4 regions of the Shewanella japonica genome follow, and region 1 is predicted to be linked to each of the others. Evidence: predicted binding sites of a transcription regulator. Region 1 holds the regulator's gene; each other region holds the start of a gene.
The links. The regulator sigma-54, encoded in region 1, starts transcription at its own class of promoters, with help from an activator protein. The targets are predictions, from matches to a motif close to GTTGGCACGNNNNTNGNNT.
Positions count from the first base shown of each region.

Region 2: a site for sigma-54 is predicted at 2,210-2,228, ahead of flgF (flagellar basal-body rod protein FlgF). Genes of this name have one in related genera too.
Region 3: a site for sigma-54 is predicted at 3,269-3,287, ahead of SJ2017_RS08655 (nitrate reductase). Genes of this name have one in related genera too.
Region 4: a site for sigma-54 is predicted at 3,538-3,556, ahead of SJ2017_RS07075 (DUF3192 domain-containing protein). Genes of this name have one in related genera too.

Region 1 is NZ_CP020472.1:4,295,452-4,301,315, reverse strand. Features, by position in the region: gene rapZ (RNase adapter RapZ) at 1-358, opposite strand, end outside; gene ptsN (PTS IIA-like nitrogen regulatory protein PtsN) at 355-798, opposite strand; gene hpf (ribosome hibernation promoting factor) at 801-1,088, opposite strand; gene SJ2017_RS18450 (RNA polymerase factor sigma-54) at 1,113-2,597, opposite strand; gene lptB (LPS export ABC transporter ATP-binding protein) at 2,802-3,533, opposite strand; partial or broken gene lptA (lipopolysaccharide transport periplasmic protein LptA) at 3,728-4,273, opposite strand; gene lptC (LPS export ABC transporter periplasmic protein LptC) at 4,338-4,898, opposite strand; gene kdsC (3-deoxy-manno-octulosonate-8-phosphatase KdsC) at 4,895-5,458, opposite strand; gene SJ2017_RS18425 (KpsF/GutQ family sugar-phosphate isomerase) at 5,460-5,864, opposite strand, start outside.
Region 2 is NZ_CP020472.1:3,489,301-3,495,164, forward strand. Features, by position in the region: gene flgH (flagellar basal body L-ring protein FlgH) at 1-595, opposite strand, end outside; gene flgG (flagellar basal-body rod protein FlgG) at 619-1,407, opposite strand; gene flgF (flagellar basal-body rod protein FlgF) at 1,419-2,162, opposite strand; gene flgE (flagellar hook protein FlgE) at 2,369-3,733, opposite strand; gene flgD (flagellar hook assembly protein FlgD) at 3,809-4,579, opposite strand; gene flgC (flagellar basal body rod protein FlgC) at 4,604-5,020, opposite strand; gene flgB (flagellar basal body rod protein FlgB) at 5,023-5,421, opposite strand; gene SJ2017_RS15060 (CheR family methyltransferase) at 5,571-5,864, opposite strand, start outside.
Region 3 is NZ_CP020472.1:2,025,580-2,031,443, forward strand. Features, by position in the region: gene SJ2017_RS08635 (TonB-dependent hemoglobin/transferrin/lactoferrin family receptor) at 1-190, shown strand, start outside; gene pepE (dipeptidase PepE) at 320-1,030, opposite strand; gene htpX (protease HtpX) at 1,472-2,335, shown strand; gene cctA (tetraheme c-type cytochrome CctA) at 2,648-2,983, shown strand; gene SJ2017_RS08655 (nitrate reductase) at 3,327-5,864, shown strand, end outside.
Region 4 is NZ_CP020472.1:1,642,276-1,648,139, reverse strand. Features, by position in the region: gene SJ2017_RS07095 (DUF3301 domain-containing protein) at 1-22, shown strand, start outside; gene SJ2017_RS07090 (Mpo1-like protein) at 1,683-2,006, opposite strand; gene SJ2017_RS07085 (GNAT family N-acetyltransferase) at 2,064-2,693, opposite strand; gene SJ2017_RS07080 (DUF2789 domain-containing protein) at 2,821-3,051, shown strand; gene SJ2017_RS07075 (DUF3192 domain-containing protein) at 3,065-3,451, opposite strand; gene SJ2017_RS07070 (DNA-binding protein) at 3,646-3,981, shown strand; gene SJ2017_RS07065 (Zn-ribbon-containing protein) at 4,061-4,834, shown strand; gene syd (SecY-interacting protein) at 4,972-5,619, opposite strand; gene queF (NADPH-dependent 7-cyano-7-deazaguanine reductase QueF) at 5,679-5,864, shown strand, end outside.

The DNA.
Region 1 (5,864 bases):
CTTCAAGTTGAATCGCTTCTTGTAATGAGATTTGATTTTTTGACAGCGGGTGTAATCGACGTGTTTCACTGTATCGTTTAAGCAGTACTTGATCATTGGCATTTAAAAATAAACTAATGATCGTGGTATCGTCGGACAACAAAGCAATTTGCTGCTCTAATACTTTGCCTTGCTCTTCGATATTACGCACATCAACACTGATGGCGACAAGTTCATTATTTCCTTTTAGCTGCTCTAGTAGGCTGCCAATCAGTGGGAGAGGCAGATTATCAACACAGTAATAACCTAAATCCTCTAACACTCTTAAAGCAACTGACTTACCTGAGCCCGATCGTCCTGATACGATGACAAGTTTCATGCAGTAATAACCTGATACAGTTCTGTAGCGTCATGACTCTTTCGAAGTCTTTTAAGGATGAGTTTATCGCTTAATTTCTCAGCCATACTTGATAACGTGCTTAAGTGTTGCTGACATTGCTCAGAAGGAACCAATAAGGCAAATAAAATGTCTACTGGCTTCTTATCAATAGCATCAAAGTCGATAGCTTCTTCACATTTGATCAAAATAGCGATCGGCGATTCAATGTCGTCTAAACGCCCATGTGGAATCGCAATGCCATTGCCGATACCTGTGCTACCCATTTTTTCACGTGCTATTAAACTTTCGAAAATAGCTTGTGAAGATAGAGTAGGGTACTGGTCAGCCATTAAATTGCTGATAAGTTCCAGTACCTTTTTCTTACTGCCCGGAGTGGCACAGGTAGTGCACGCCGGCTGCAGGATGGTGCGAAGTTCCATCGTTAGTGTTTAATTAACTTCTCTTTGTGTTTAATTACCTGACGGTCTAATTTGTCTATCAGGGCGTCAATTGCGACATACATATCTGCGTTTTGAGATACGGCAAAAACTTCACCTCCTTTGAGGTGCAATTTAGCTTCGGCAATCTGTTGTAACTTTTGTACATTGAGCACAACGTGAACATTATTGATCTGTTCGAAGTGACGTTCAAGCTTTGAAAACTTAGTTTGCACATACTCACGTAAAGATTGAGTAATTTCGATATGGTGTCCAGTCAGGTTAATTTGCATAGATCATCCTCCAATAACAAAGGCTTATAAGCTTTTGCGTTGGTTTGAGGGAGGGATGAGCATTGCTTCACGATATTTGGCGATCGTACGCCGAGCAACATTGATCCCTTGTTCAGCCAGTAGCGTCGCCATTTTACTATCGCTAAGTGGCTTTTTCTGGTTTTCTGCAGCGACCAGCTTTTTGATAAAGGCTCTGATTGCTGTAGATGAACACTCTCCGCCATCATCGGTACTTACGTGGCTAGAGAAGAAGTATTTTAGTTCAAAAAGGCCGCGAGGGGTGTGCATATATTTTTGAGTTGTAACCCGTGAGATGGTCGATTCATGCATCTCTACCGCTTCGGCAATATCATTTAAAACCATAGGCTTCATGGCTTCTTCGCCGAACTCAAAGAAACCTTGCTGGAATTGAACAATACAATTTGCCACTTTTAACAGGGTTTCATTGCGGCTTTCAATACTTTTAATAAACCATTTGGCTTCTTGTAAGTGACCGCGAATGAATTGGCTGTCAGCTTGATTGGCTGAGCCTTTTGCCATGGCGGCATATTGCTGATTTACGCCTATTTTAGGCATATTATCTGGGTTTAATTCTACGACCCAACGGCCATTCTTTTTAAACACTGTGACATCTGGGATGACGTACTCATCTTTGATTGGAGTAATTTGTAACCCTGGGCGAGGGTTCAGTGTTTGGATAAATTGAATCGCTTCGCGTAAATCATCTTCTTTAAGCTTGGTTTTACGCATTAGTAATCTGAAATCACGACCTGCTATTAAATCTAGGTGTTCAGATATCAGTAATTTTACATTTTCTATGCAAGGGATTTCGCTTGGGTATTGTCCCAATTGAATCATCAAACATTCGCTTAAATTTCTTGCAGCGACGCCCACTGGATCAAAATGTTGTACACGCTTTAATACGGCTTCAACCTCATCAAGTTCAATATCCTCAAGACCGAGTGCATCGAGAATATCTTCTGTTGATTGGGTTAAGTAACCTCTATCATCAATTGCGTCGATGATGGCTGTCGCAATGGCGAGGTCATTTTCAGAAAATGGGGTTAAGTTTTTTTGCCATTCTAAATGTTCGTATAAACCTTCAGTCGTTTCACCTTGAAATGGCATATCGTCATCACGGCTTACAGCGCCAGAACCTGAGTTAGGAGAGGCGGTGTAGACTTCATCCCAAGTGGTATCCATTGGTAAGTCTTCAGGCATGGACTCTTTCGTAAGTGACTCTGTTGTATCGACTGATGAGGTGTCTTTTTCTACGCTGACTTGGCTGTTATCGCTAAAATCGGTGTCAGTTTGCTGAGCATTGTCTTTGACTGGTTCTTTTGCTTTGGCAAACTCATCCTCAAGCTCAAGAAGAGGATTTGAGTCAAGTGCTTGCTGAATTTCTTGCTGTAGCTCCAAAGAGGAAAGTTGCAATAAGCGAATGGCTTGTTGCAACTGCGGGGTCATTGTCAGGTGTTGACCCATTTTAAGTTGGAGTGAGGCTTTCATTTACCGCTTATCCCTAATTGAATTTCATCATCGCGACTACAATGTTATGGGTCTAGCACCTTTGTAAGTGTTAGCTAGACTTTAACCGAACTTGGGTTCTACTTTGCCAAAAATTAGCGTTAAGTTTTGAGTCTAGTGTATAACGCTAAAAAGTGGGACTGGTTGGCCGCGAAAATGCCATGCTTGTACACTAAAGAATGCTAACTATAGCTTGAATTGCTCACCTAAGTATACTGACCTGACTTGCTGATTGTCTAAGATCTCAGCAGGCGTACCTTCAGCAATTAAATCTCCGTGGCTGACAATATACGCACGCTCACATACATCAAGTGTTTCACGGACATTATGGTCAGTAATCAATACTCCAAGACCACGATTTTTTAGTTGTTGAATAATTTTCTTAATATCTATCACTGAGATAGGATCAACACCCGCAAATGGTTCATCTAATAAAATAAACTTAGGATTGGCGGCTAAAGCGCGTGCTATTTCTACACGTCGACGTTCACCACCTGATAGAGCCATACCTTGGCTGTCACGAATATGGGTAATATTGAACTCTTCTAATAAGTGCTCTAACTCTTCGATTCGTTGCTCACTCGATAAGGTTTTACGGGTTTGCAGCACCGCCATGATGTTATCGTGCACAGTGAGTTTTCTAAAAATACTGGCTTCTTGAGGTAAGTAACCAATACCTTTACGAGCACGTAAATGCATTGGGTCTGCAGTCAAGTCGTCAGAATCAATCAAAATACGACCTTTATCGCTTTTGACTAAGCCAACAACCATATAAAAGGTTGTGGTTTTACCTGCACCATTTGGCCCTAAAAGACCAACAATCTGACCCGTTTTAACGGTTAGGCTAACGTTTTTGACAACTTGGCGGCTTTTATAGCTTTTTGCTAAGTTCTCAGCTGTTAAGGTAATTTGTGTCATTATTGCTTTTGCTCTGCCGCAGGGGTCGTTATGTCTGCATTGGTTGAGTTTTGAATATCAGATTCTTGAGGGGTGACTGATTCAAGGAGGGCGTCAGTGTTAGTTTCAACAGCATTTGCCTCAGGAGTCACTGTTTGATTCTCAGTTACATTGCTAGGTACATTGTCAGTCGTATCAGCATCTGGGTTATCAAGCGAATCATTATTTTCTAACGGCGCTTCGTCTGAGTTATCAAGTTCTTCGTTTTCTTTATTCAAGTCAGGGTAATTTTCTGGTTGAAAAATAGTGATAACTCTGTCTTTTCCTTCACCTGTGCTTTCAGCGATCAGTTGCTGTTTATCAATATTATAGCTAATGAGATTACCAGTAACCTGACTGCCTGCCTGGTCAAGTTTTGCATTGCCTTTTAAGGTTAAAATACTGGTCGAAAGCTCATATTTTATTTCGTTTGCACTTGCGGTACCGATACGGCCATCATCGAGTTCTTGTGAGAATGTGGCTGGATTACCTGTCGCAATCATGGTTTTTTTGCCACCCGACTCTTCACTGAATGCACGTAATTGATCGGCATTAATATTAATGGTGCCTTGCGTCACATTCACTGGGCCGAAGAAAATCACTTGGTTATTTTTAATATCTGCTTTTTGGCTGACGGCAGCAACTTTAAGCTCTTGTTGTAAATCACCTTCTTTGGCATGAACGCCGGTGACTGTCACTAAGCTCAATCCCATTAGGCTCATACCAAGAATACTTTTTCTAATAAAGTCTGTTTTCATAAGCTTATTGAGTGAAAATGTCAGTGTTTTACTTTGCTTCATATGTTCCTTCTACCTGACTTAAAAGCTCTAACTCTTCGGCATTTAAATCAGCATAAAGGCCTAAGCCTTGTATTTTAAAATCTTGTCCTGAGACATTAATCTGTCGATCAGACGTCATGATCATGGTATTTAAATCTAACGCAAGCATACTTGTGGTTAGCGATTGTACTGGTTCATTGATGTTTATTGCATCAATAATAACATTTTTTTCTAGCACCACTTTACCGGTTTCTTTATTAAGCTTGCCTAATTCAGCGGTTAATTGCCACTCAGCTTCGCCGTTTTCTGGATAGATAAGGTATACAGGCTCAGTGAATAGGGTTTCATTGGTTTGCTGAAAGTGTTCCATGTGTTTTGCTGACACCCGGCTTTGTACTAATCCTTGCTCGTTAAATTCTGTGCTTCGCAAGTCATTAGCGATGAATTCTGGACGCGCGGGATCGGGAAGCTTATTGGCTTCCATTTGACTACGCTTCACTTGCACTTGCCAGTATAAAACTAATGCTGCACCAAAGAAGCCGAGAATAGCGAGGGTGGTACGGCTCATATGCTCATTCCGTGGGCGGTTTCGAACTTGTCTTGGCTAACAAGCAGTAAATCAGTTAACTCACGTAAAGCACCGTTACCGCCATTAATGCGAGTGATCATTTGGCAATGTTGTTTTACGTATGGGTGACCATCTGCTACGCAAACAGCTAAGCCCACTTCTTTCATAACGGGTAAATCAACCATGTCATCACCGATATAGGCAACTTCATCTGGCGTTACATTATAAATACTGAGTAACTCTTTAAATGGTGTGAGCTTATCGTCTACCCCTTGATAGATATGGCTAACACCTAGCGCCGTCATTCGATTTTCGACAATGGCAGACTTTCGGCCTGTGATAACGGCAACACTGATACCGCTAGTTAAAATCGATCGAATACCGTAACCATCACGGGTATGGAAAGCTTTCAGCTCTTCGCCTGCGTTACTTAAATATATACGCCCGTCAGAAAAGACCCCATCAACATCACAGATCAGGAGTTTGATTTTTTTAGCGCGTTGCCAAATATCGTCTGATACAGGGCCATATAATCCTTGATGAACTTGACTATTCGACATATTAAATGACTCCTGCTTTTACCATATCAAGCATATTAAGTGCGCCAATTGGGCGTTGATTTTCATCAACAACAATTAAGCCGTTGATACTTTTTTCATCCATCACTTGTAAGGCCTGTGCTGCTAAAATATCAGCTCTGATGGTAATGCAATTAGGGGTCATCACTTGTGAGATTGGCGTGGTGCGTAAATTGACTTCGGCATCAATCACTCGGCGTAAATCACCATCGGTGAAGATACCGACTAACTGTTGGTTGTCATCAATAACGGCAGTCATGCCTAGTCCTTTATTGGATATTTCGTATAGTGACTCTGTGATGCAAACCTGGCTATTAACTTGCGGAACATCGCTTCCATGATGCATGACGTCTGATACTTTAAGTAAGAGTTTACGTCCTAATGATCC
Region 2 (5,864 bases), 810 kb from region 1:
TATATTGAATGCGGGCATTGGCTACTCGAGTTGACTGAACTGTATTCTCAGGAGTGATATCTTGACTTCTTACCATGCCTGTAACACGAATAAATTCATCGCCATTGTTAATCGAAATCCATTTTTCACCACGGATAACCAAGTTGCCATTACTGAGCACTTGCATCACGTTAGCTGAGATACTGCCATCAAGGCTGTTAGATTGGTCAGCATCAGCTTCACGCTTGGTGTCCATCGCATCAGAATAACGTAAATCAAGTGGTACACCTTTAATCGTCACATTGCCGCCACCAGCATAGATAGGGTCAACACTCAGATTAGAGTCTTTTTTGATTTCGTTATTGGCGCTTTTTTTAGCTTGAGTCGATTCATTTAACAGCACTGTGATAATGTCACCGACTTTATGTGCTCGTATATCTGAATATAAGCTAGACGATTGATGGTCCATGTAAATCGACCCCGTCGACACCATTTTAGTTGGTGATGCTTCTGGATACACTGGCGCATAAAATGGATCATCAGGTATAGGTTTTTGTTGCGTTGAACTACAACCGGCAATGAAAATAACGGATGCTAACGCTAGGTATTTATTCATAATCCAGTTCCTTTCAATAACAGTTATAGGTTCTGAGTCACGTAAGACATCATCTGATCAACAGCTGATATCACTTTAGAGTTCATTTCGTAAATACGCTGACTTTGAATCAGGTTTACTAGCTCTTCAGTCACATTAACGTTTGATGTTTCTAATGCCCCTTGGCGAATAGCGCCTAGGCCATCTAAAGAAGCTGTTCCCTGAATAGGCGTTCCACTTGCGCCAGTTTCGGTATACAAGTTTTGCCCTAATGGATCTAACCCTGATGGATTAATGAAATCGCTCATGGCTAACTGTCCAACAACTGTGCTTTCTGTCGCGCCAGATAATTTTACTGATACTTCACCTTCGGCAGAGACTGTAATTGAAGTTGCATCATCAGGTATGGTGATTGACGGTTGCACGACATAACCAGAACCTGGAGTCACAATCTGGCCATTTTCATCTAAGCTAAATTGACCATTTCGGGTATAAGCAGCGGTGCCATCAGGCATCTCGACCTCAAAAAATCCAGGGCCTTCAATCATTAAATCTAACGAGTTATCTGTGGTTAACATGTTACCTTGGGTGAACATTTTTTGAGTTGCCACGACCTTAGTACCGGCACCAATGTTCAAACCATTCGGCAGCTTAGTATTATCAGCACTTATACCACCAGCTTGATTGACTGTTTGATATAGCAAGTCTTCGAATACTGCACGGCTTTTTTTGTAACCTACGGTGCTCGCATTCGCCACGTTATTAGAAATAACTGCAATATCGGTTTGTTGGGCATCTAAGCCTGTTTTACTGATCCATAAAGCGGGATGCATAATTATTACTCCTAACTAACTCTCATTAAGGATGATGAAGCACGGTCTAGCTCTTCGGCATTTTTCATCATCTTCACTTGCATTTCGTATTGACGCTGGATATCAATTAACGCCACCATTTCTGAAACAGCGTTAACATTACTGCCTTCAACAGCCCCTGTTTCGATATTCACATTAGGATCGTTCGGCGCATTTAAGCCCGAAGTCAGCCTAAATAACCCATCTTCACCACGCATCATTTCTTCATTTGATGGATTAACTAATTTAATTCGTGCCACTTCTTCAACCACATCCGCAGTTGCACCCTGAGGTCTTACAGAAATAATGCCATCAGGCGAGATTTGAACTTTGTCGATTGGTAGCGGCAAAACTATCGGTCCAGCCTCTCCCATAACAGGGTTGCCTCGACCATTAGTTAATAAGCCTGTACTGTCAAAACTTAGACTACCGGAGCGGGTATACGCTTCGCCGCCATCAGCACCCTGCACTGCAATCCAACCTTTATCTTTAATCGCAATGTCTAAATCACGACCCGTAGTTTTAATTGGGCCTGAACTAAAATTTTGCCCAGGGCTTTCAGTCATAGAAAAGACACGTGTCGGTAAGCCTTCCCCAAACGCTTGCATAGAGCGAGCTTGAGCCAAATCAGCTTTAAAACCATCGGTATTCGCATTGGCTAAATTATTGGCACGAACAGCCAAAGCATTCATATTTTGCTTTGCCCCACTCATGGCAACATACAGTAATTTGTCCATCTGCCGCTCCGTCAAACTTTTTACATAACTAAAGATATAACTAGAACTAGCAATGAGTGTGCCAATATATAAATTGTGAATAGAGAATGGCTAACTAAATGAAATGTATTTGAAAAGCAGGAAGTGAAAAGAAAAACAATAAGAGGCAAAAAATGAAAAGGCAAAGAGTTGCCGTTGCGGCAACTCTTTGTCAAAACAAGTCAAACTTATCGAATTTGAAGAATCGACTGATTTAACGTGTTATTCACTTCAAGTGTACGAGAGTTCGCTTGGAAGTTACGTTGTGCAGAAATCAAATCCACTAACTCAGTGGTCAAATCGACGTTAGATTGTTCAAGCGCCGATGAACGAATACTACCAAAGGTACCACTATTTGCTTCACCTGCTAGCGCTGGACCAGAATCCAAGCTGGCTTTCCAAGAAGTATTACCCACTTGAGTTAAACCTTGCTCGTTAGCAAAACGAACCAAAGCAACTCGAGCTAATGGTTCAGTCGAACCGTTACTGTAACTTGCTGTCACTAAGCCATCTTCGCCAATACCTACGTTAGTCAAACGACCGACGGTGGTACCATCTTGAGTTAACTCAGTCACTTCAAATGGAGATGCATATTGAGTTGGATTATTAAATCCAACGGTAACTTTTTGACTACCATCAGCGCCAGGGCCTAATACGTTAGCACCATTAACACCCAGCTCAACCGTTTCAACTACCGCAGGATCTGAGCCTGTATATGCGCCCGCATCATTGAACTTTAATACCGAGCCTTTCCAGCCCGATGCATTTTCAGCAAATCTTGTCGTATCAGCAACACCGTCACCAGTCGTATCAGCGCCGTATGAACCACCATTTGCTTGGTCAAGGTCAACTTGTTTGCCATCTACAGCATAGAATGCAACCCAATTACTTTCACCGGTATAAGCCCCTTCTGTCGGCTTAACAAAATAGGTGGTCATAATGTGCGATTCACCAAGTGAGTCATAAATCGTCACTGAAGTCGATTTATTAAACGTGTCAGGATCGTTGGGATCAAAGTTAGCAGGATCTAATGGCGTTTCACCCACATCAAGGTTCATCTGTAGGCCAATATTCTCAGTTTTCACTGGGCTACCTGCCGTATCAGGGATCTTAATTGGTTGAGTCGTCGTTAAACTAACCGAGGTAGAGTTACCGTCAGCATCAACAGGGAACCCTTGTAAATAGTTACCAGCAGAATCAGTCATGTAACTTTCTGAGTTAACTTTAAATGCGCCAGCACGAGTGAATGCGTGATCTTGAACTCCCACACCTGATGATGTCACAAAGAAACCACCGCCACTTATCGCCATATCTAAAGAGTTACTAGTAAACTGTAAACTACCTTGCTGAAATTGCTGTGCAACCTGTGTCGTTGTCGCACCGCCACCGACAGCAGTTTTGCTGTTAGAGAAAATTGAATTAGCATATACGTCAGCAAACTCGGCACGAGATTCTTTAAAGCCTACGGTGTTAACGTTAGCAATGTTATTCGCAGTGGTATTGAGATCTTTTTGAGCTGCAGAAATACCACTCAAAGCAATGTTAAACGACATAATTCACCCCTTTCCTACTCATTCTGTTTGTTTTACTGACTGCCACAGCTGCCAGCTTTAAATTTGATAAGCTAATTAACTTTCAGTGACAGCTAAGACATCTGACAACTGAATACCACCAATACCACGTAGGTTTAATATTGCTCCTGTTGTGGTGTTACCCAGTGACACGCTCGTCACATGCGCATAGGTCGATACTGCTAAATCTTCTGATTTTCCATCAATTTTGCCGTTCGCTTTTATCGCGTAATTGCCTTCAGGAGCTGGGTCGCCATTTTTATCTAGCCCATCCCATGACACATCAATGTTACCGCCAGCAGAGCCGTCAACTTCAAAGGTTTTAATGACTTGGCCACTTTCGTCTTCAATACTGACTGTTATCGTATCGATAGAAGTTGGTGTACTAATCACGCCATTGACTTCTGGACTATCTGACGATATGTGCCCCGTATCAGACGGAATTAACACTTTACGGCCTACTAAACTTGAAGCCTGCAACGCCTGACTCGAACTCGTTAAGTTATTTAAGTTGAGAATTTCTTCATTCAACTTGGCAATACCGTCAACGGTTGAGAATGATGCCATTTGCGAAATCATTTGATCGTTTTCAACAGGCTTAAACGGATCTTGCATTGATAACTGTTGACTCAATAAAGCAAAGAAATCTGATTGAGTCAGCTCCTGGCTATTAGGTTCAGGTGTTTCTGGCTCTCCTTGTAAGGCCACACTGTCTAAAAATGCATTCCCTGTACTGGCTGTTTCTTGTGTATTGGATGCAATACCAGTACTACTAGCAGATTGAGTCTGTGGTAAAGACTGACTGCTGTAAGGATTAATGAGGCTCATCTTTTACCCCCCACAAAATTCATATTACTTACCCATACGAAGTGTTTGTTGCAGCATTGATTTTGCCGCATCAGCCACTTGGACATTCATTTGATAAGAACGAGATGCTGAAATCATATCCGCCATCTCTTCCATCACATTGACATTCGGTTTGTAAATAAAGCCGTCACCATCAGCCATAGGATGATCAGGAGAAAACTCCTTTAATAACGGTTTATCACTTTCAACAATGCCCTTAACACTGACACTGTGAGAACTATTTTGCTCATGGCTTGCTTTGGCCATTTCAGCTTCAAAAATCGGATGACGAGCCTTATAAGTTTGATCAACACTACTGGAAACTGAATCAGCATTGGCAATGTTACTGGCGGTAGTATTAAGTCGCACTGATTGTGCTGACATACCAGAACCCGACACATTAAAAATATTAAATAGACTCATGATTAATCACCTCTAATAGCTTTACGCATGCCTGAGAACTTGCTTTCAAGAAAGCCCAGTGACATTTGATATTCCAAGGAGTTCTGCATAAAGGCCGCTTGTTCTTGTTGAGAATCAACGGTGTTGCCATCACCTGTATCTGGTTGATTAGGCACTCTAAACTTTACATTTTCCTGGCTTAACGCTTTCAAGTCGAAATGTTTGTCAGTTGTTTGACTCATCTGTAATCCACTTTGCTTAGCGCGTGCGCTGTTCATTGCTGCAGCAAAGTCGACATCTCGAGCTTTATAACCTGGCGTATTAGCATTGGCGATGTTGCTGGATAGCACTTCAGCCCGTTGTGCACGTATGCCCAAAGAGTATTGATGTATACCTAAACCATTTTCAAAATTAATCGCCATAAAATTGCCTCCGCCAGCTAACTGACAGAATTAAAGCAAAGCTTATGCCAAAAAAATTAGATTATTAGAAATGAAATGATAAAAATGAAAATGCCAACGAACGCTGGCATTAATAAATAAAAATATTCAACTATTACAACTAATTATAGCTAACTCTTCTTCTGGTAATATATACCAGGGTTGCACCTAACCATATTGAACTCGTCCGTTAATCCCGAGATAGACTCTGACGCCCCTAAAAACAAAATACCGTTAGGGTTTAAAGCGGCAGCAAATTGCCGCAATATTTTTGCTTTTGCCTCTGGGGCAAAATAAATCAGAACATTACGGCAAAAAATAATATCAAACTTTCCTAAAAGGCTATAACTTTCAAGAAGATTGTGTGCCCTAAAGTTTACCAAACGCTTCACATTATCTTTTACTTTCATGTTACCGGAAGGCAA
Region 3 (5,864 bases), 2.3 Mb from region 1:
GGCTAATGTCATGCTAAGTGAAAATTGGACATTACGTGGCGGGGTATTTAACGTATTTGACACTGAGTACATTGATTACGCTGATGTGGCTGGCCAATCTAAATTTTTAATGTCTAACTTAGGTGTGACAGAAGATAATTACACGCAACCGGGCCGTTATTTCAGTCTTAAAGTCAATTATACTTTCTAAATCGCTGAGTTAACTTAGCGGTTAAAAGCGTTAAAAAGCCTTAGATTCAATATGAATTTAAGGCTTTTTTGATTAGGTATGATTCAATCGCAAGGTTTTATGCAGAACTTACCCAGTATTAATGAGGGATTAATCTAAGTAATGGCTTAAATCACTGCCAACAGGAATGACGACCTCTTGTTCTTTACCATGGAATAAATATGCGTCCTTTTCACCGACAAGTGAGAGAGTATCACCTTGACGCCAAAGGGCAGTGCCTTCCTGAATACCAATAACTGGCGTAATAGGATCGACAATCGTAAATTCAAGTAATCGCTGTGCTCGAGTTTCACCGTTATGACCAGGTGCTTGATAGTTGGTGTAGTGCGGATTTAGTTGAAATGGCAACAGTTTTAAGCCAGTAAATGAAGCAGGCTCTACAATTGGCATATCATTTGTGGTGCGAATACTCAGCCCTGTAATATTTGAGCCAGCACTCCAGCCGATATATGACTTACCATTGCTAACTTGCTCATTTAATAAATGCACTAAGTCGTAACGGTATAACTCGTTTAATAATTGGAAAGTATTACCGCCGCCAACTAAAATTCCATCTGCATCTTTTATCGCTTGTTTTGGGTCACTGTATTGATGAATGCTACTGACTTCAATATTCAGTGAGGCTAAACCTTCAGTGACCATTGCAAGATATTTATCATAATCGACACTCACGCCTGCGTAGGGAATAAACACCCATTTTTTTGCGTGAGTAGTAAGCGGTTTGATGAACTCAATGGCATGGGCTAAATAGGGAGTATTGCCTTCACGTGAACTGCTGAGCATTAATGCATTTACGGCCATTTCGATTTCCTTAACTGTTTAATTAATCGCTAGTTATTCTTATATTTATTGGATATTAACAAAGATTAATTACAAACCATAACCTAAGTGGATGGAAAATGATTAATGGAGGATAAATTTAAGCTTGGATTAATCTTATCTACCTAGACTTTGCGCTCTTCTTATCTCTGATAGCGATTAAGTCATAATTTAACGAAGACCATTCAGCTGAGATTAGGCTTGATGTGATATTTTCAAGAACTTGTCATTTTATGTCATTTTTTTTCGATGACACCTTGAAAATAACCCAATAGGACATATTATGTCATTATGCATTGAACTATCGCCATACGCTCAATGTAAAAAGTAGAATTGGCAAAAGATTTAAACAATCATGCATGAAGACATGGTTGTACGTTATTAGAAAGTTTTAAGCGGCGTTAGTGCCAGATAGGAGTTGTAATGTTACGTATTATGTTATTGATTGGCACCAACTTAGCAATTTTGCTAGTTGCTTCGATTGTGATGTCGTTACTTGGGGTGAGTACCTCAAGCATGAGCGGGTTGTTAATTTTTGCTGCCATGTTCGGTTTTGGTGGTGCATTCATCAGTTTAGCGATTTCTAAGTGGATGGCTAAAAAGACCATGGGGTGTGAAGTCATTACAACACCACGTGATAACACTGAACGTTGGTTAGTTGAAACGGTTGCCCGACAAGCTGAGCAAGCGGGTATCAAAATGCCAGAAGTGGCGATTTACCAATCACCAGAAATGAATGCTTTTGCTACTGGCCCAAGCAAAGACAATGCATTGGTCGCGGTAAGTTCTGGTCTACTTTATGGTATGACTCAAGACGAAATTGAAGGCGTACTAGCGCACGAAGTTAGCCACGTTGCCAATGGCGACATGGTGACATTGACCTTAATTCAAGGTGTTGTTAATACCTTCGTTATTTTTGCCGCTCGTGTTGTTGCTGGCATTGTTAACAATGTCGTTGCTAATAACAGCGAAGATGGTGAAGGTTTAGGTATGTTTGCGTACATGGCCGTAGTTTTTGTCATGGACATGCTATTCGGTATTTTAGCGTCAATGATTGTGGCTTACTTCTCACGTATTCGTGAATTTAAAGCCGATGAAGGCGCAGCTAAACTTGCAGGTAAGCATAAAATGATTGCTGCATTAGAGCGTTTAAAAACAGGGCCAGAAACAGGTGCAATGCCAGCACAAATGGCTGCATTAGGTATTAATGGTAAGCGTTCAATGGCTGAATTCTTAATGAGTCACCCGCCGTTAGACAAACGCATTAGCGCACTTAAAAACAGCTAATACATTAATAATATTGCGAAAAGGAGCCCAAGGGCTCCTTTTTTAATACTTTCTTTTTGAAATTGTGCGAGTAGAATGATGACCACTTTAATCTTGTGGTTACATCGCGTGACGCATGTTAAGGGAGAAGGTTCAATGTTAGGCTTGGGTAGTTGTATTTACTGTTGCTAAATTAAGCAGTGTTAGCTAAGTTTATTGTAGAGTCAAAGTATTGAGCCAAAATATTGAGTCAAAATGTCGTGCTGATAACCGATAACTAAGAAAGCTAATTGATGATCGTTTTCTTTATTATCACAAATGGAGGGTATTATAGTGAGCAATAAAATTCTTGTGGCTTTGTTTGCAGCAGCTTTAGCTGTACTGACATTGTCAACAAACGCGTTTGCGTCAGATGAAAACTTAGCTGATTTCCATGCCGAAATGGGTGGCTGTGAAAGCTGTCACGCTGATGGTGAACCATCTGCTGATGGTGAGTATGAGTTTGAACAGTGTCAAAGCTGTCATGGTACATTAGCTGAAATGGATGATAACCATGCACCGCATGACGGCATGTTAATGTGCGCCGATTGTCACGCGCCACATGATATGAATGTGGGTGACGTACCAACTTGTGATAGTTGTCATGATGATGGTCGTTCTGCTCAGTAATTGAGCTAGTTGAACTGTGTAACAACTGATGAATAAAGCACCGTTAATGACGGTGCTTTTTTTTTGCTTTGATCCAAGCGCCTTAAATTGACTGATATTTGTATATCAAAAACCCACTGCATGTTCAGATACTTATAATTAAACTACCCCTAAAGAGGTATTTAAATTGCTGTGTTTTCAATGGTTTGCGCTTAATTGGTGCAAAATAATGCACTTATCTAGAACAGTTTTTGATTGAAACCTTACCCTCAGATTTAAAACATCTTTAAAATCATCACTTTGGCTATTGGCACAACTTTTGCGATGTTATTGACATAGAATTTTGTCAGTAAAAGGAAGTTGCATGTCTCATATCCGGTCTAGTATCCAAACAAGTTGTGCTTATTGTGGAGTAGGCTGTGGTGTTAGTGTTTCGCCTCTTGCAGAGGTAACGCCGCATGTTAACGATGAGCAGAAAAACTCAAAAGCAAGTGCACCCATGTATAACCTTGAGGGTGATCTGCAACATCCAGCTAATAAAGGACAGTTATGTGCTAAAGGCGAACGTTTACTAGAAAGCTTGGTTCAGCCTAATACACTGCGTTATCCCAAACGTAAGTCAGGTAAGCCAATTGACTGGGATGTGGCGTTAACAACAATTGCAGACTCTTTTACAAAGACAATTGCTGAGTTCGGGCCAGACTCTGTGGCTTTTTATTTATCTGGTCAGTTGCTAACTGAAGACTATTACGTAGCAAACAAGCTTGCTAAAGGCTTTATTGGTACAGCCAATGTAGATACCAATTCACGTTTATGCATGTCATCGGCTGTGAGTGGGCATATGCGTGCCTTTGGTGAAGATGTCGTGCCGGGCTGTTATGACGATTTTGAGCAAACGGATGTTATTGTGTTAGTTGGGGCGAATAGCGCTTGGACTCACCCGGTTTTATTTCAACGAATGATTAAAGCGCGCGAGCAATCTGGTACAAAAATCATTGTGGTTGACCCAGCTAAAACGGCCACTTCGGCTCAAGCAGATTTACATTTACAAATTACGCCTGGCACTGACAGTCTGTTGTTTAATGGTTTATTGCAGTTTATTTCTGAAAATGAGGCTCAAGATAAGGCGTACATTGATGAGCACACAGAAGGTTTTGATGTTGTACTTCACACCCTATCTTCACAAACTGATCTTGTTAAAACTGACCAGCTTGCATCGTCTTTAGGCTTGACGGAAAGCGAATTAACTCAATTTTATCAGTTGTTTATTGCCAATGAAAAAGTCATTACTGCCAGTTGTCAGGGAGTGAATCAGTCTACTTCAGGTACCGAAACGACGAATGCAATCATCAATTGCCATCTCGCGCTTGGTCATATTGGTAAAGTTGGCTGCGGTTTCTTTTCTTTAACTGGTCAGCCTAATGCGATGGGCGGGCGAGAAGTAGGCGGACTTGCCACACAACTTGCTTGTCATATGGGATTCTCTGCTCCTGAACGACAGTTATTAGCAGATGTATGGCAAACCGAATCCATTGCTAAAGATAAGGGGTTAACTGCAGTTGAATTATTTGATGCAATGGCTGATGGCAAAATTAAAGCCGTATGGATCATGGGAACAAACCCGTTAGTTTCATTACCGAACACAGCAAAAATACAGCAGGCACTTGATGCTTGCCCATTTGTGGTGGTATCAGATATCACCCAAGATGCCGCAACAGCAAAACAAGCCGACATATTATTACCTGCTTTAGGTTGGTCAGAAAAGTGTGGCACTGTCACTAACAGCGAACGTGTTATCACTCGTCAACGTGGCTTTATACCCGTTAAAGGCAATGCAAAACCTGATTGGTGGGCACTCGCTGAAGTCGCAAAACGCATGGGGTTTAGCGCAGCATTTACATTCTCAAGCAGTGCGGCTGTGTTTAAAGAGTTTGCTCAGCTTTCAAAAGCAGTAAAAGCACAATTTCCTGAAAAACAATTTGATATCTCTGGCATGAGTGAATTAACTGATGCTGAATACGACAGGTTAGCGCCAACTCAATGGCCAGTAACAAGTGCCGCAATGCTTGGACAAACTGAGCGTCGATTATATCAAGATGGGCTATTTTCAACGCCTTCTACTAAAGCGCAGTTTATTGCAACACAGCCGCTCAAGTCAGAGTTGAGTGTCGGTCAACATCAAGTATTACTCAATAGTGGCCGCAGTCGAGATCAGTGGCATACCATGACTCGCACTGGCCACATTGCCAGTCTTAGGGCGAGTATTCCTGAGCCACTTGTCGCGTTACATCCAATCAAAATTCAACAGCTTGAGTTAAATGATGGCGATTTAGTGTGTTTTGCAACGCCTGATGCTGAGCGTGATCTAGTAAGTTGCGAACAGAGCACATCGAATGTTCAAGCTGCGGCGAGGGTTGTTGCCGACGACAATCAATCTCCCGATATGGCTTTCATGTCTATGCATTGGTCTTCGCAATTCTCCCTTGGTAAAGGAGTGAATCAAGCACTAAATAGTCAGTTAGACTCAATATCGAAGCAACCTGGCTTTAAATGCCAAGCAACAACCATTACTAAAGTAGAGCTGGCATTACAAGGGGTTATCTTTGGCGAGCATGACCCGTTATTTACCGGCACATGTTGGAATGTTCAGCAAAGTTTGTCAGCGGGTGAGTGTTATCACATCGCTTTTGATGATGCGGAAAAAGGCTTTAATTTTCAGTCTACTAGTTACTCTTTAAAGTGGACGGTGAGCTTACTGAATAAGCAAGTTATTCATGTGCAGTGCAATATGAATCAGGGCCAATTAGTGTCGCTTAAATTGCTAAGTAAGCAGCAAGTTGAAGTCGCCCTTGAGCCGATGCATCTTCTTATCGGTGAAACAGTAGATACAGGGCTAATGAAC
Region 4 (5,864 bases), 2.3 Mb from region 1:
CAATTCGGGTAAATGCCGATAATAACAACATTGATGCGCTTTATTATCACTAACGCTATCATTTTGATGGCGTTTTTTATATCTGTCGCTAACACTTTTAAAAACACGATAATAAGCGTGAAAAGTCATAGTAAAAGTAGAGGTAAAGTAGAGTTTTCACTTACACCAGAATGCCTGAACCAATGCACGCCTTTAAAAAGTAAAAAATAACGGTAATTAAAGCTTCACCTTGCCGAAATAAACTTGAGTCCAAACTTTACAAATTCCAAAAGAAAGACCGCGACAATAAATTGCCGCGGCCTCTTGTACTCTTGTTAAGCCTTCCTGCTATTTTTGTGCTCCCTGCACCATCCATGCGTCTAACTTGCTCCGTGCGCTATCCTTATTCAATCCTTGATGTTCCTTGTACACTGAAGTACTGTCCCTCTTACTCGATTATCCCTTGACCGAGCCTGCTCAAATCCTTAAGCGTGTCCTTTAATTCGTCCTTGGTTTTCTTCCATGACATCCATGATTCAATCATTTGCATCCAATGCAATCACTGTTATCCATAACAGCGTAAATCCTTTTATTGATGTCCTAAAAATCCTTTTCTACAATAAAACCTTTCATCTTAATGATGTCAGTATCATCCTTTGACACTGCCGTTATCCATAACGGTTGTTTTACTGTCGTCGAGAAAGTGTATTCTTAATCATCATCCTGATGAACAAATTATCTCTCTCGTGCATTTACTGCTTGGGTATATTTTAAGAGATGTACGAATAAATAAATATGCACAAAACAGCAAATTAACAAAAAAACAACACTGCGAATTTCGAACAAACATCATAAAGCCATAATTATCAACAACTTAAAAAAATCGTTTAGTGTAAGTCTATTTTAAAAGCGATTATTCTCACATCTCTTGTGAGATATCTCTTACAAATCGGGTAGACAAATGCACTTTTGAAGCGGTTAAGCTGTTCACATATTTAACAAATGAATATCTCATATAATAAAAAGCGCAACCCTAACATGTAAGGTTGCGCCAGTTTTACGCTTTGTTAGCCATCCTGCTAAGTTGTGCTCCCTGCTCCATCCTTGCGAATCGTCTTGCTCCTTGCTCCCTTATTCCTTTTTTACTCAATATCCTTGTATATGCCTTTTAAGCCATACTTGAGTTCTCAATCCTTTGAACAGTCAATCCTTTTGACCGAATCTAACTCCTAAAATTACCTTCCTGGTATTTGCTTCCTGCTACCCATATCTTCCTGACTTGGGGTCATCCATGTTTCAGTTAATCCTTAACTGAGCTTTTGCCCACTCCTTGAGCGTGTCCTACTTTCATCCTGAAAATCATTACATGTATTCGTATCAATAACTCTCATCCTGAGTGTTAATCGCCAAATACTTTCTAAGCACTACTATTACTGTTCACTGACTTTTTAAAAAGTTACTTCCTGTAACGATTTGTTTAGTCATTCAATTAATTGCTTAGTGACTTTATTGTATTGAAATCATGTAATAGAAAAATGGAAAAAAGTGGATGAAACAAAATATTCACAATAGCCTACGTCAAACTAAAACAACTAAATTATTGTTTTAAAAGAACATAAAAATTAAATAAAAGAAATTAACTCGATTAAAGAATATGAAAACCTACAGTAAGGTGAGAGATCTCTTACATTCCTGATTAACACTTAACCAGAGTTTTTCTTGAGGCCGAGTTTATTTTTTAACATTTGTGCAAACATGACCCAGTCAGCAAGTAAACTATAAAAGGGGTACTCAAATGTGGCGGGTTTATTCTTTTCAAAGAAGAAGTGACCAACCCAAGCAAAGCCATAACCGATTACGGGCAATGTCCATAAAAGCCACCATTGTTGTGATAACAACACTATAATCAACATGACCACAATAATTCCGCTACCGATATAGTGAAGTCGTCTGCATGTTACATCTTGATGTTGAGATAAATAAAAAGGATAAAAAGAATTAAAGTCTTGGTATTTTTTCGTGCTCATTTTCCATCCTACCTAGCGATTAAATCAATACGCTCACTATATAAACTGCGAACCGAGTTATTTACTCGAATATATCAATACTTCACCATCTACAGTGCCGATCGTTAGTTGAGAAAGGTGCTGAAAACCCTCACGGATAAATAACTCACTGTGTTTAGGATTATTAATAAACACGCCGATACCATCGAGTTCAGGTTGGTCATCACACCAACTTAACACAGCGTGAATCAATTTAGCGCCATTCCCTTTACCCTGTTCAATGGGCGATAACGCTATAAACTGCAGAATGCCATATTGATTACTTGGTAGGCTTTCTAAAATACTATTCTCTTTGTTGATTAATGCTTGCGTGGAGCTCCAACCGGTTCCCAGCACCATTTTCAAACGCCAATGCCAATAGCGGCTTTCACCTAATGGCACTTGATGAGTAATCACGCACGCAACACCAATCAATCTTTCACCATTAAACCAGCCAATTAAAGGTTGCTCTTGCTGCCATAATTCAGTTAATTCTTCCCTGATAGCGGCACGTAATTTTTGCTCGTAACTGGCTTTATTAGCCGTGGACAAGGCTTCAATGAAAAACGGATCATCATGATAGGCGTTATATATTATCGACGCAGCCACCCGTAAATCTTCTGCTGTCAGGTACACTGCACGATATTCCGCCATAGTAGTCTGTTCCATAATTTCAGTCTCATTGAAGTTCAGTGAATAGTTACAAGTTAACAAGTTTGAAACATATTGCAATTTTAATCCGCTCGCCTAGGCTTAATGCAGATAAGTCCATTCACTTCTTAATAAGGTCGTCATCATGGATACCACCTCAATAACGTTAAACCACCTATTTGAACAACTCGGACTGGATGCATCACCGACTGGAATTGAGCACTTTATTACTACGCATAACATTCCTAACGAAATACCAATTACCCAAGCTAGCTTTTGGAATGAAGCACAAAAAGCATTTATTACAGAGGCCTTAACGCAAGACGCCCAGTGGTCAGAACTCGTCGACCAACTGGACGTATTATTAAGGCAATAACAGTAACTACAGTCTAGATTTTTTGGTAAGCCGTATCGCCCCAACCAACTAATTTATTATCACTGATCACCACAGGAGTACATTCATCCTTAGTGGTTTTACCATCACCTTTGCTCCACTGAGTACGATAAAAGAATACATGGACTTCTTTTTTCGGACTGTCTGCGTCAGCTTGAGTAACATAAGCCTCACTGAAATCAGCAGTACCCATTAGAGTCGTTACTTGATCTCGCGCCATACCAATCGTCAACTTAGATAAATTAGTACGATTAGTTTGTTGTTGTTTTTCCCAATAAGAGCTGCTGCGATTACCTTCGTGATCACCCACATTCAACACACAACCACTCAATGAAAGACTGCTTACAGCCATTAACAATGCTAAACCCAATTTTGCTTTCATGATACTTCCTTATTATTAAAATGATTCTCACGTAATTTCTACTCAAACTGTTTTTGAGATACGTTATAATGTTGTCCATTATGATTAAGCTAAAAGCATGCCAAAAGTTATATTATTGATTTTATTATATTTTTAAAATAACATTTGATTAAATCATCATTTTCACCAATCAACATTGAGGATTTTCACTAATTATGAGTCCAATCGAACAAGTCCTCGCAGCGGCCAAAACCATTGCAATGAATGGCCACACTCCGACGATGGCATTAGTAAAAGGAAAACTGGGTGGTAAAGTGCCAATGCCTTTGTTAATCCAAGGCTTGCAACAGTTTAAAGCTATCCCAAAAGATCAGTGGCAAACCTTGCCAGATCTAGGCGATGCGCTAGAGTCGACCAAACAAACAGCCAATACTGAGCGACAACAACTTGAGCAACTATTTCAAACGCAAATTCAACAAATGAAAGCTGACTTTGACAAAAAAATTGAATCGCTAGAACAGCGTATCGCCCAATTAGAAAATCAATCATAAGGCTGTTATTAGTTTAAATTAGATTGACCACAAGACTTTTTAACGACACCCAAACACTTAACACATTAACGGAACTCCCATGTTTGTCACTGAGCTCAGATTTGAATGTTTTGCGGATACCACCATCACCGCGGCAGAAAAAGCCATCAACCATTATCTCGAATCATTACGAGCAAACGGTCAAATATTGGGAAGAGAATTTGCAGTCGCCTTTAACGAAGGTGAGTTTAAAGTGCGATTGTTGATGCCAGAAAAAACCAGCTTAGCAACTCGTCACAATAGTCCTTGGACTAAACAAGCCTTACAACAATTAACAGACGCAAAACTGTTAGCACCGCGCGAGAAATATATAGGCCAAGATATTAACTCTGAAGTCAGCAATACGGAGCAGCCTAGCTGGCAAGTGTTATATACCAGCTATGTACATATGTGTTCACCTATCCGATCTGGCGATAACTTACTCCCCATTCCACTGTATCAGCTGCCTGCAACCTTTAACGGCGATCATAAACGCGTCATTCGCTGGCAGACAGAGTGGCAAGCCTGTGATGAATTACAAATGGCAGCGGCCACAAAGGCTGAATTTGCAGCATTAGAAGAAATTACCAGTCATCAAAGTGATTTATTTAGACGGGGCTGGGATATCAGGGGCGGAGTTGAGTATTTAACTAAAATCCCAACTTATTATTATTTATACCGTGTCGGTGGCGAAAACCTTGCCAGTGAAAAAAACCGAGCTTGTCCACGTTGCGGCTCAAAAGCGTGGCGTTTAGATGAGCCATTATTAGACATGTTCCACTTTAGGTGCGAGCCATGTCGAATTGTATCGAATATCTCATGGGATCATCAGTAAAATTATCTTCTCGTCAATAGATACTAATACAACGAGTTAGCTGATAACGCATTATCGGTTCATTCAATAAAAAAGCCAGACCGCATCTATAGCCTGATCTATAGCCTGGCTTTTTTATTTTATGTCCGAATAAGCAATTATTTCTTGCCTTTAATCAAATCATTCCACATCATTTTCATTCGCTGCCAAATACCTGGATGAGCAACATATTCCTCTACAATCGGCTCTACCGGCGGCGTTACTCGTGGTGTTAGCGCATCAATAAATTCCGCAAGACTATCGGCTAATTTATCTTTGGGCCTATCACCTGGAATTTCAATCCACACACTGCCATCTTCATTATCGACAGTAATCATCTGTTCGCCATCACCTAAAACGCCAACAAACCAAGTTGGTGCTTGTTTAAGCTTTTTCTTCATCATTAAGTGGCCAATTACATTTTGTTGCAAAGATTCAAAATCTTGCTGGTTCCAAACCTGCAGTAACTCCCCTTCGCCCCATTTAGAATCGAAAAAAAGTGGCGCAGAAAAAAACTCACCATAAAAGGCATTAATGTCTTGATGAAGCTTGATGTCTAATGCATGTTCTACATTACTGAAATCTGAATTACTTTTTCGTTTTACCGCTTTCCAAAAAACCGCACCGTCAGATTCAAGATCATACTTGCCTTCAATACAAGCGGATCCTTGCCCAAGTGGGAAATAACGGGGTAACTCGTCTAATACATCCTGATAAGCTTGTATATAACGGCTAGAAAAATGTTCCAATGAAGTTGAACAAGACACTTAAGATGCTCCAGTTTTGGGTTATAATAAAAGTCTATTTTGACACGGAAACAGACTAGATGACACACAATCACGACCCCTATAGTGATGCAGATGCACTTAAAGGACTCACTTTAGGTCAATCGACGCAATATCAAGCAGAATATGATGCTTCACTGCTGCAAGGGGTTCCTCGTAAACTTAATCGCGACGCTATTGAATTAACTGATACTCTGCCGTTTCAAGGGGCAGATATTTGGACTGGC